Regions from separate parts of the Ferrimonas balearica DSM 9799 genome, predicted to be linked through region 1. Evidence: predicted binding sites of a transcription regulator. Region 1 holds the regulator's gene; each other region holds the start of a gene.

Region 1 (4,167 bases):
GGGCGAGGTCGCGGCTGGCTGGCGTTGTGCGATGGGGAAGCCGCGGGATTTGCCGTGGCCGACGGGCAGGACGCGTCAATCTGGGCGCTGTTTATCGACCCCCGATTTGAGGGGAAAGGATTGGGCAAAGCGTTACTGGACCGGGCCGTGGACTGGCTGTTTGCCAACGGCGCCCGGGTGATCACCCTCTCCACCGACACCAACACCCGCGCCGAAGGGTTTTATCAGGCCCAGGGCTGGCAACCCGGCGCCATCGACGTGCGCGGCGAGCGCCACTTCACCCTGTCCGCACCGGAATAACCGGTTACTCCGAGCAACCGTGGGCTGAAAGCCCACGCTACCAAAGCGAATCGGCCCGTCGAAGGCCACCGTAGCGTGGGCCTGTGGCCCACGGCACCCAATTGGATAGGGCCCCGGAAGGCCACCGTAGCGTGGGCCTGTGGCCCACGGCACCTAATTGGACAGGGCCCCGGAAGGTCACCGTAGCGTGGGCCTGTGGCCCACGGAACCCAATTGGATAGGGCCTCGGAAGGTCACCGTAGCGTGGGCCTGTGGCCCACGGAACCCAATTGGACAGGGCCCCGGAAGGTCACCGTAGCGTGGGCCTGTGGCCCACGGCACCTAATTGGACAGGGCCCCGGAAGGTCACCGTAGCGTGGGCCTGTGGCCCACGGAACCCAATTGGATAGGGCCCCGGAAGGTCACCGTAGCGTGGGCCTGTGGCCCACGGAACCCAACCGGATAGGGCCCCGAAGCTCACCGTAGCGTGGGCCTGTGGTCCACGGCACCCAATTGGATAGGGCCCCGGAAGGTCACCGTAGCGTGGGCCTGTGGCCCACGGCACCCAATTGGATAGGGCCCCGGAAGGCCACCGTAGCGTGGGCCTGTGGCCCACGGCACCTAATTGGACAGGGCCCCGGAAGGTCACCGTAGCGTGGGCCTGTGGCCCACGGAACCTAATTGGATAGGGCCCCGGAAGGTCACCGTAGCGTGGGCCTGTGGCCCACGGAACCCAATTGGATAGGGCCTCGGAAGGTCACCGTAGCGTGGGCCTGTGGCCCACAGCACCCAACCTGATAGGGCCACCGTTATGGCCTCGGAAACGGCGTTATTCGGGGCTCAAACCTCAAGCCTCAAACCTCGGGCCACAGGGCGATGGCGGAGCGCAGCACCAGCAAAGTACCAGCCAGAGCGCAGATCACCAGCGTCGCCGCTTTCAGCCGCTCCGGCTCCACCCGGTTGGCCAGCTTGTCGCCGATGGCAAAGCCCAGCGCGGTGGCAGGCAGCAGCCAGAATCCCCGCAAAAGGTCATCCCACCCCAACTCACCGGCCAGCGCCAGCAGGGTCAGGGCGATGATGCAGCCAAACAGGAAGAAACTGGAGAGGGTCTGGCGCATCTGCGCGGCACTTCGATGGTGGTTGAGCAGCAGCGCCATCGGCGGCCCGCCAATGGCGGAGATGGAGGAGAACACCCCGGACAGGGTGCCCGCCCAGAACAGGTTGGCTTTGGTAAACGCCACCGAGTATTTGCGCACGGTCAGGGCGACGGCCACCAGCACAATCAGGCCGATGCCCAGCCCCAGCCACTCAGCCGAGGCCACCACCAGCAGGTAGGTGCCGATGATGCCACCGGGAATGCGGCCCAGCAGGGCCGGAGCCAGCACCCCAATGTCCAGCGGGGCGCGGATGCGCCACATGGTGAGAATGGAGAGGGCCATTCCCATCAGGATAATGGGCGCAGGCACCCAGGCGGGGTCAATCATGTACAGGATGGGGGTGACCACCACGGCCAGGCCAAATCCGATGGCGCCCTGAACGGCAGCACCCACGGTCACCACAGCCAAAACCCAAAGCAGGCTGAGATCCAACAGCGGCCTCGACAGTCTTTTGGTTAGAACAAGAAAAAAGCCTGCGATGCGCAGGCTTCTTCAGGATTAATCGTCCAGGTTTTCCCAGTCGATGCCCAGCGCTTCCATCATGCGACGGGCTTCCGCCGGGACGCCGTCAGGCTTGTCCTTGCGCAGGTCGTCGTCCTGCGGCAGCGGCTGGCCGGTGTAGGCGTGCAGAAACGCTTCACACAGCAGCTCGCTGTTGGTGGCGTGGCGCAGGTTGCCGATCTGACGACGGGTACGTTCGTCAGTCAGAATTTTGAGCACTTTCAGCGGGATGGAAACGGTGATCTTTTTGACCTGCTCGTTTTTCTTACCATGCTCCGCATAGGGGCTGATGTAGTCCCCATTCCACTCGACACTCATCGATGCACCTTTAAGTCGTGATTACGGTTGCAAATTTTAACCACACCATCTGTAGAGTCAAATTGTTGCCATCTCGACCCATATACGTTTAGACGTCCAAACGTCTTGACGCCCGGGCGTATGATGGTTAGCTTAATACGCTCACCCCCTAAAATTGCTTTGCGTCAGACTGGAGGATGCACCAATGAGCCAGCACCAATTTGCCACTATCGCCGCCCGGGAAGGCATTGATACCGACACGCAACATGGCGCTGTGGTGCCTCCGATCTACCTCTCCACCAACTACACCTTCGAAGACTTCGGCCAGCCGCGCCAATACGATTACGCCCGCAGTGGCAACCCCACCCGCTCCGCCCTGGCCGACGCCCTCGCCAAGCTGGAAGGCGGCGCCGGTGCGGTGGTGACGGCCACCGGCATGGCCGCGGTAACGCTGGCGACCTCACTGCTGGGCCCGGAAGACCTGCTGGTGGTGCCGCACGACTGCTACGGCGGCAGCTACCGCCTGTTCACCTCTCAGGCCAACAAGGGCGCGTTTAAGCTGGCGGTGGTGGATCAGGGCGACGACGCCGCTCTGGCCGAAGCGCTGGCTCAGAACCCGAAAATGGTGTGGCTGGAAACCCCGTCCAACCCGCTGCTGCGCGTGGTCGACGTAGCGGGCATCGCCGAACAGGCCAAAGCCGCTGGCGCGCTGGTGGTGGCCGACAACACCTTCCTGTCGCCGGTGCTGCAGCAGCCGCTGAGCCTCGGCGCCGACATCGTGATCCACTCCACCACCAAATACATCAACGGCCACTCTGACGTGGTGGCCGGTGCGGTGATCGCCAAAACCCCGGAGCTGGCGGAGCAGCTGGCCTGGTGGGGCAACTGCCTTGGCATCACCGGCGCGCCGTTTGACGCTTGGCTGACCCTGCGCGGCCTGCGCACCCTGCCGCTGCGTATCCAGCAGCACCAGGCCAATGCCGAAGCCGTGGTGGCGCTGCTGGCGGACCACCCGGCGGTGGCCAAAGTGCACTACCCGGGCCTGACCAGCCACCCCCAGCATGAACTGGCCAAGCGCCAGCAGGCGGGCTTTGGCGCCATGCTCAGCTTTGAGCTGAAGGGCGGCGAAGCGGAAGTGCGCGCCTTCCTGTCACGCCTGACCCTGTTCTCCCTGGCCGAAAGCCTCGGCGGCGTTGAGAGCCTGGTGGCCCACCCGGCCACCATGACCCACGCCGCGATGGACCCGGAAGCCCGCCGCGTGGCCGGCATCTCCGACACCCTGATCCGCCTCTCCGTGGGCATCGAAGACCCCCGTGATCTGGTCGCAGACCTGACCCAGGCCCTGGGCTGAACGGACAGAGGAGAGCAGTACCATGGCGCGCAGTCACCTGCATAAATTTGGCGGTTCCTCCCTGGCGGATGCGGATTGTTACCGCCGGGTGGTTCATATCCTGCTGACCCAGGGCCAGGCCGACGACCTGGTGGTGGTGTCCGCCGCAGGCAAAACCACCAACGCCCTGATCGCCCTGATTGAACAGGCGAGCCGGGGCGAGGACACCGCCGCAGCGCTGACTGCGCTGCAGGATTTTCAGCGTCAGCTGATCAGCCAGCTGCTGATCGGCGACGAAGCCCAGTCCCAGCAAGCCCAGCTCAATGCCGACTTTGTGCGTCTGGCGGGCTGGCTCAAGGAACCCCAACAACAGCGCAACGTGATTCAGTCGCTGGGGGAGTGTTGGTCTGCCCGCCTGCTGGCGGCGGCCCTGCGCCAACTGGGCGTGGCGGCAGCCAGCCTTGATGCCCGTGATTTCCTCACCGTGGCACCGGGCCTGACCCCGCAACCGATTGAGCAATACAGCCGTGACCTGCTGGAGCAGCGTCTGGTGGCCCAGCCCCACACCCGGCTGGTGATCACCGGCTACATCGCTGCCGATGA
Region 2 (4,167 bases), 1.4 Mb from region 1:
TCATGGACCATCGGCCCTCTGGCCTCTCAGGGGTTCAGTATCGGTTCCAACGGCTTCCCGGGCTTTCAGCCCCGCGACCAGGGCTCCCACAGCCGGGAAAACATCGCCCTCTACACCGATATTGAGAAAAGCGTTGACGACACTCTGCTTCTCGCCGCCGCGCTGCGCTACGAGGACTACCAGAGCTTTGGTGACACCATCAATGGCAAACTCTCCGCACTGTGGGATCTGTCCGAACGCTTCAAGCTGCGGGGCAGCGTCAATACCGGTTTCCGGGCACCCACCGTTGGCCAGGAAAATGTCCGTAACGTGACCACCCAATTCTCCGCCACCGGCCTGCAGGACCAGGCCACCCTGCCGCCGACCAACCCCATCGCAATGCAGAAAGGGGGCAAGCCGCTGGAACCTGAGGAGTCCTTCAGTTACACCCTCGGCGCCGTTGCCACCCTGGGTGACCTGTACGTTACCTTCGATTACTACCATATCGAGGTGCAGGACCGAATCAGTCAGACCTCACCGTTGACGCTGACGGACGATGAGATCCAGGCACTGCTCAATCAGGGTATTCTGGACGCCAGCAGCTTCAGCAGCGTGCGTTACTTTACCAATGACTTCGATACCACCACTCAGGGGGTCGACCTGGTGGCGAACTACCGCCTGAGCAGCGGTTGGGGCGACACCAGCTTTGCCCTGGCCTACAACTGGAACCAAACCGAAGTCACCGACTTCAACCCGGCCAACATCAGTGACACCAAAGTGCGACTGCTGGAGCAAAACCTGCCGCGCCACAAAGGCAACCTGTCCGCCAACCACCGCATCGGCGACTATGATGGCCTGCTCAGGCTCAACTACTTTGGCGAATACTTTGAGGACCACCTGGATTCCGAGATCTTCCCCATTGAGGGTGAGGCCGCCTGGACCGTGGATGCCGAGCTTCGTTACCACATGGCAGATGGCGTGTCGGCTGCCATCGGTGCCCAGAACCTGTTGGATCAACGTGCTGATGAGCATCCCTGGCAGGGCATTGCGGGGGCTCGCTATCCCGCCACCGCACCGGTTGGCATTAACGGCGGATTCTATTACCTGAGATTGAGTTACGACTTCTGAGTGATCATCCCCCTCCCCCCCCAAAAAGTGCGGCCCAGGCCGCGCTTTTTTTGTTCACCATGATCTGCGTTAAGTAACCCAACGAGTTGAGTTGAATGGGAAAATTCCCCTTGGTACAACGGCATGGCATACGCACTTTTGGGGAGACGACGATGCTGTTCTGGCGCGTAATGATTGCCATGGTGGCGGCCCTGATGGGCACCCAACTGCTGACCTGGCTGTTTACCGGAGGGCTGACCATGCTGCAGTGGCTGGTGGTCTGGTGCGGTGGTTTGCTGCTGCTGCCCGCTTTTGGCTTTGCCTACCACTATCCCATTGTGCCGCGCTGGTTTGCCATCGCCTGCGCCAGCCTGCTGTTTGTGACCTGTCAGTTCACCCTGGTGATGGGCTTTATGGTGTGGCTCGACCAACCGGACCCGATGCACCTGTTCCCGCTGCTGATGCACTTCGTGGTGGTGCTGATCCTGATGTATCCGGTGTGGCAGTACGCCTTCGCCGACAAACGCTTCTGGCACCTGCCCCAGGGCGCCACAAAGATGCCGTTCTGAGTCACTCCCAGGGGGTCATGCCCGCCATGTCGTTCAGATCGAACGGGGTCTGCTGGTAGACGTAGTAGTTGAGCCAATTACTGAACAGCAAGGCCCCGTGAGCGTGCCAACTGGCCCGGGGCGGCCGGGTGGGGTCATCCTCGGGATAGTAGTGGTTCGGCACCTGCGGCGTCAGCCCGGCGGCCAGGTCACGGCGGTATTCATCCTGCAAGGTAGTGCGGGTGTATTCAGGATGGCCGGTCACAAACAGATTGCGGTTGTTCTGATCCACCACCAGATAGGCGCCCGCCACATCGGATTCCGCCAGCACCTTCAGGTCGCCATGGGCCTTGAGCTGGTCCAGCGACACCTGGGCATAACGGGAGTGCGGTACCCAGAACTCATCATCAAAGCCCCGCAGCAGCGGCACATGCTCATGCACCCGACGGTGCTGGAACACCCCGGAGATCTTCTCCTCCCGCAGGTAACGCTTGATGCCGTAGAGATGGTAGAACGCCGCGTGAGCCGCCCAGCACAGGAACAACACCGAGGTGGCGTGCTGCTGTGACCAGTCGATGATGGCGCGGATCTCATCCCAATAGGCCACCTCTTCAAACTCCAGATCACCCAGAGGCGCACCGGTGATGATCAGCCCATCGTAGTTGTTGCCACGCACCTGTTCGAAGTCACGATAAAACGCGTTCATATGGTCACAGGGGGTGTGCTTTGAGGGACGGTTGTGGATACGCAGCAGCTCCACATCCACCTGCAGGGGGCTGTTGCCCAGTAACCGTAACAGCTGGGTTTCGGTTTCAATCTTATTGGGCATCAGATTAAGGATAAGCAGCTTCAGGGGCCGGATGTTCTGGGCCTCAGCCCGGGTTTCAGACATCACAAAGATGTTCTCGCCCCGCAGTATTGCGGACGCGGGCAGACTGTCAGGCACCTTGACCGGCATATCGCTTCTCCTTAAGTAACTCGACCGTTATAACAGGACATCTGGACGTCCACAAGTCCGGACAGCTTTTGTGAAAGTGTCGGTTATGACCTTGTGAGGCCCCTTCAGCCTCTCTAGAATCGGCCCATACCCCGCAAGAGTTTCCATTTTTATGAGTCAATTAAGTGCCATCCTGATCGGCGCAAACTCCGGCCTCTCCCAGGCCCTGGCGCTGGAACTGGCCAAAGACAACGTGCGCCTCGGCCTGATGGCCGCGGATACCGACGCGCTGGCCCCATTGGCTGAAAAGCTGGGCCCGCAGACCGAGATGGTGGCCATCGACATCCAGAACCCGGAAGCCTGTCGGGAGGCGTTCGAGGCCCTGTGGCAGAAGCTGGACGGCGCCGCCCTGGTGGTGATCAACACCGCCGCCGGTGGCCTGGACCTGGACCTGCCCTGGGCACTGGACAAAACCGTCATCGACATCAACGTCACCGGCTTTACCGCCCTGGCCAACGCCGCCTTTGCCCGCATGGTGGAGCAAAAGTATGGCCAACTGGCAGCCCTGACCTCCATCGCCGGTGAGCGCGGTGGTCCGCAGGTGGCCTTCCACGCCTCCAAAGCGTTCCAGCAGAACTACCTGCAGGGCCTGCGCCTGCATGCCCAGCGCCTGAAGCTGCCGGTTACCATCACCGACCTGCGCATGGGCTACCTCGACAAGATGCAGGGCCGCGGCAGCAAGCTGTGGAGCGCGCCGCTGCCGGTGATCGCCCAGCAGTGCGTCAAAGCAATGAAAAAAGCCAAACACACTGTGTACGTTACCCGCCGCTGGCGCGTAATCAGCTGGCTGACTGCGCTGTTGCCGGAGTACATCTACAACAAGCGCAAATACAAGGGCTGAGGCCCGCACAGCAAAAAGCCACCCAAGCGGGTGGCTTTTTTGCGTCTGTCTTTGTGACCGGGTTTCGCTTTAGAAGGTGTAACCCACGGAAAGCATGTAAACCCAGGGGTCGATGTCGGTCTTAATGGATACCCGGTCTTCGCCCAGATTGAAGTTCACGTCGGTGCCGATATCGATATACCAAACGGACGCGTTCACCAGCCAGTTGTCGTTAAATTTGTAATCGATGCCCACCTGGCCCGCCAGGCCAAAGGAGGTGTCCACGTCCAGATCGCTCAGTGCGCCGTCGAGGTCATTGGTGAACTTCTCGTCGAAGAAAACGGTCATGTTCACACCGGCACCGATATAGGGACGCAGGTTACCGGAACCGAAGTAGTACTGGGCCATCAGGGTCGGCGGCAGGTGCTTCAGCTTAGCCAGATCGTTGACACCAGCTTCCGGCAGGGTCACTTCGTGGCTGAATGGGGTAGCGGCCAGCAGTTCCACACCAAAGTTGTTAGTCACCATGTAGGTGAAGTTCAGGCCCAGCTGAGTGTTGTCATCAACCGCAAACTCACCAAAAGTGGCTACTTGCCCTGAGCTTTCATTCGGCGCTACGGTGGCAGCACCAACACGAACGATAAAATCGCCCGCTTCGTGAGAAAAGGCCGGAGCAGAGAGGGCAGTGAGAATCGCCAGAGACAGCAGTTTGGTTT
Region 3 (4,167 bases), 580 kb from region 1:
GACTGGCCCTCCACCTTTTCCGCTTCGATGTAGGGGTTGAGGTAGGCCACGGCTTTTTTCATCACCCGGGCGGATTTCACCACCTGGGGCAGGAACATCTTGCCCGCGCCGAACAGGTCACCCACCACGTTCATGCCGTCCATCAACGGCCCTTCAATCACGTCCAGCGGGCGGGTGGCCGCCTGGCGCGCGGCCTCGGTGTCCTCGTCGATAAATTCGGTAATCCCCTTCACCAGCGCGTGCTCCAGCCGCTTGTTGACCGGCCAGCTGCGCCATTCGGCGTCCTTGGGGTCTTCCGCCTGCTGGCCATCGCCCCGGTACTCTTCGGCGATCTCCAGCAGCCGCTCGGTGCCGTCGCTGCGGCGGTTCAGCACCACGTCCTCCACCCGCTCCAACAGCGGCTTGGGGATGTCATCGTAGATGGCGAGCTGACCGGCGTTGACGATGCCCATGGAGAGGCCGTTGCGGATGGCGTGATAGAGGAACACCGCGTGGATCGCTTCCCGCACCGGGTTGTTGCCCCGGAACGAGAACGACACGTTGGAGACGCCGCCGGAGAGGCGGGCGTGGGGCAGGGTGTCGCGGATGGTGCGGCACGCCTCGATAAAGTCCACCGCGTAGTTGTCGTGCTCTTCGATGCCGGTGGCGATGGCGAAGATGTTGGGGTCGAAGATGATGTCTTCCGGCGCGAATCCGGCTTTCTCGGTCAGCACCTGATAGGCGCGGGTGCAGATCTCCACCTTGCGCTGGTAGGTGTCGGCCTGGCCGGTTTCATCAAAGGCCATCACCACGGCAGCGGCGCCGTAGCGGCGGATCAGCTTGGCCTGATGCAGGAAGGCGGCTTCGCCCTCCTTGAGGGAGATGGAGTTCACCACCCCCTTGCCCTGGATGCACTTCAGGCCTGCTTCGATCACCTCCCACTTGGAGGAGTCGATCATGATCGGCACCTTGCTGATCTCCGGCTCAGAGGCGATCAGATTTAGGAACTTCACCATCGCCGCCTCGGCGTCCAGCATCCCCTCATCCATATTGATGTCGATGATCTGGGCGCCGTTCTCCACCTGCTGGCGGGCCACCTCGAGCGCGGTTTCGTAATCGTTCTCCTTAATCAGGCGGAGAAAGCGGGCGGAACCGGTGACGTTGGTGCGCTCACCCACGTTGATAAACAGCGCGTCGGCGTCGAAGTTGCACGGCTCCAGTCCGGACAGGCGGGTGGAGACGTTGTCGTTGCTGAGCAGGTGGGCCGGCGGGGTGCGCGGCGCATGGGGGCGCACCGCCTCGGCGATGGCGCGGATGTGCTCCGGGGTGGTGCCGCAGCAGCCGCCGACGATATTGAGCCAGCCGTCCGCCGCCCACTGGCCGATGATGGCCGCCATCTGGGCCGGGGTTTCATCGTAGCCGCCCATCTCGTTGGGCAGGCCGGCATTGGGGTGGGCGGAAACCGCGCACTCGCTGATGCGGTTCAGCTCACTGATGTAGGGCACCAGCTCTTTCGGCCCGAGGGCGCAGTTGAGGCCGATGGCGATGGGCTTGATGTGGCGCAGGGAGTTGTAGAACGCCTCGGTGGTCTGGCCGGTCAGGGTGCGGCCGGAGGCGTCGGTAATGGTGCCGGAGATCATCACCGGCCAGCGCTGGCCCCGGGCCTCAAACACGCTGTCGATGGCGAACAGGGCGGCCTTGGCGTTGAGGGTGTCGAACACTGTCTCCACCAGAATCAGGTCGGCGCCGCCATCCAGCAGCGCCTCGGTGGATTCGGTGTAGGCCGCTACCAAGTCATCAAAGTGGACATTGCGGAAGCCCGGGTCGTTCACATCCGGCGAGATGGAACAGGTGCGGTTGGTCGGCCCCAGCACCCCGGCCACATAACGGGGGATGCCGGTTTTGGCCGCCACGTCATCGGCGGCGGCGCGGGCCAGTCTGGCCGACTCGAAATTGATCTCCTTCGACAGCGACTGCATGTCGTAATCTGCCATGGCGATGGTGGTGCTGTTGAAGGTGTTGGTTTCGATGATGTCGGCACCGGCCTCCAGGTAGGCGGTGTGGATGGCGCGGATGATGTCGGGCTGGGTCAGCGACAGCAGGTCGTTATTGCCCTTAAGGGGGCTCGGCCAGTCGGCAAAGCGTTCACCACGGTAGTCGTCCTCGTCCAGCTTATAACCCTGGATCATGGTGCCCATGGCGCCATCCAGGATCAGGATACGTTGCGCTAATTGCTGTTCGAGTGCGTGCTGATCTGACATACCGCCACTTCCTTACTTGCTGCTGGCCCTACGATTTGGCCTTTTATCCGTATAGACGTCTATTTAAACAGAGCTGCCGGGCAAACGCCAGTGTCAGATCCGGCCACCATAAAAACCCTTAATGGTGAGTACGGCTCAGGCTAAACTGCGAATTCACAGGAAGATTCAGGGCGGGGAAGCGGGTGCGCAGAAAGGTCATTGGTGTCAGTAAACATCTGGGGCTGGCGGTGTTCTACGGCAGTCTGGGCACCGTGGTGGCCGCGTTGGCGCTGGGCGTGTTCTGGCTCAACAGCAAGCCGGACCTGGCGCTGTGGCACACCACCGTGCTTAAGCAGGAGTACCGCGCCGATAATGGTGACGCCACCTTCAGCGACTACCTGCAGCGGGAGGAGAGGCTGTTCAGTGAGCTGGAGCAGCGGGTCTATCGCCGCACCGATGGCCTGCCGCTGGAGCCCTTTAACCGCTATTTCCACAACAGCTTGTCCGACCCAGCTCTGTGGCCCCGCAACTGGAACCGCAGCTTTGAGTGGCCCAATCCCGATGCCGAATTCGGGGTGCTGCTGATCCACGGCATGTCCGACTCCCCCTACTATATGGCCCCGCTGGCCCGACACTTTGCCGACCGCGCTCACGTGGTGGGGCTGCGCCTGCCCGGCCACGGCACCGTGCCCTCCATGCTGACCACGCTGGAGTGGCAGGACCTGAAATCGGCCACCCGGCTGGCATCGGATTACCTGGCGCAGCAGGTGGGGGATAAACCGTTGTTGTTGGTGGGCTTCTCCACCGGGGCGGCACTGGGGCTGAACCACACCCTCTCCAGGCTGGCGGAGGGACAGGCGCCTCAGTTCGATGCCATGGTGTTCCTCTCACCGGCGATGGGGCTGGCTCCTATCGCTCAGGGGGCCTGGTGGCAGAACCGGATTGGCCAATGGCTGGGGCTGGAGAAACTGGCCTGGGAGAGTCTGGCGCTGGAGTACCACCCCTTTAAGTACGGCTCTTTTGCGGTGAACGCCGGGGATGTGGTGTATCAACTGATTCAGGCCAATCAGGCACTGATTGGCACGCTTTCGCCGGAGCAGATCGCCACCATGCCTCCTGTCCTGACCTTCAACTCAGTGATCGATGAGACGGTGGACACCCAGGCCCTGTTTGAATCCCTGTACCTTACTTTGGGCAAATCGGAGGACGAGCTGGTGCTGTTTGACATCAACCGCACCTGGCTGGATTTCCGCCTGCTGACTCAGGACCCCATTGAGGACTACACCCTGTTTCTGGATGCCAGCCAGACCCGCTTCAGAACCACCATTGTGGAGAACATCGGGCCGGGGCAACCGGAGGTGCAGGCACGGGAGATCCAGAGTGGCGAGGCGATGCCGCTGGGGATTGCCTGGCCCCGTGAAGTGCACTCCCTCTCCCACGTGGCGCTGACCATCCCGGAAGCCGACCCCCTGCTGGGCCCACACCGCGACCGGGAGCGGCGCCATATCCACCTGGGGGGCCGCGCCGTGCGGGGCGAACGGGGGATGCTGGCGATCCCCTCCGACGAACTGCTGCGTCAGAAATGGAACCCCTTCTACCCCTATCTGATTGAGCGGATGGATGAGTGGGTTAGCAAGGTGGTAACAAATGACAGCCCGGAGAAATCTTTCACGGAAATGCCGGAAAAGTAGCGTTTTATGATGTCCGTCATCGAATTGCGCCGACGTTATGGATGGCGCTTACCTTTTGGCCAGTAACTGACCTTGATCAAGGTGTTAATCAGTTGTTGCTGTGAACCTGTAGGGGATTGGAAGGGCGTTTCCCTTCCGCAACCTCGCAGGGATAATCATGAAATACCGCCACATATGGATATTGTTGTTTGGCCTGGCGCTGCCAGTTCAGGCGGATTGGGACTCTGACAAAGGCTGCCTGAGCTGCCACCAGGGCA

Evidence for each region. The regulator MetJ, encoded in region 1, represses methionine synthesis genes. The targets are predictions, from matches to a motif close to TAGACGTCTAGACGTCTA.
Region 2: metA (homoserine O-acetyltransferase MetA) is a predicted target of MetJ. The motif match lies at 2,627-2,644, and genes of this name have one in related genera.
Region 3: metH (methionine synthase) is a predicted target of MetJ. The motif match lies at 2,285-2,302, and genes of this name have one in related genera.

What each region holds. Positions count from the first base shown of each region.
Region 1 is NC_014541.1:3,971,294-3,975,460, reverse strand. Features, by position in the region: gene FBAL_RS17975 (GNAT family N-acetyltransferase) at 1-300, shown strand, start outside; gene FBAL_RS17970 (sulfite exporter TauE/SafE family protein) at 1,134-1,868, opposite strand; gene metJ (met regulon transcriptional regulator MetJ) at 1,935-2,255, opposite strand; gene metB (cystathionine gamma-synthase) at 2,440-3,585, shown strand; gene metL (bifunctional aspartate kinase/homoserine dehydrogenase II) at 3,608-4,167, shown strand, end outside.
Region 2 is NC_014541.1:1,111,684-1,115,850, reverse strand. Features, by position in the region: gene FBAL_RS05245 (TonB-dependent receptor plug domain-containing protein) at 1-1,107, shown strand, start outside; gene FBAL_RS05240 (hypothetical protein) at 1,260-1,655, shown strand; gene metA (homoserine O-acetyltransferase MetA) at 1,657-2,592, opposite strand; gene FBAL_RS05230 (SDR family NAD(P)-dependent oxidoreductase) at 2,744-3,472, shown strand; gene ompW (outer membrane protein OmpW) at 3,542-4,167, opposite strand, start outside.
Region 3 is NC_014541.1:3,393,589-3,397,755, reverse strand. Features, by position in the region: gene metH (methionine synthase) at 1-2,240, opposite strand, end outside; gene FBAL_RS15495 (alpha/beta hydrolase) at 2,423-3,910, shown strand; gene FBAL_RS15490 (multiheme c-type cytochrome) at 4,068-4,167, shown strand, end outside.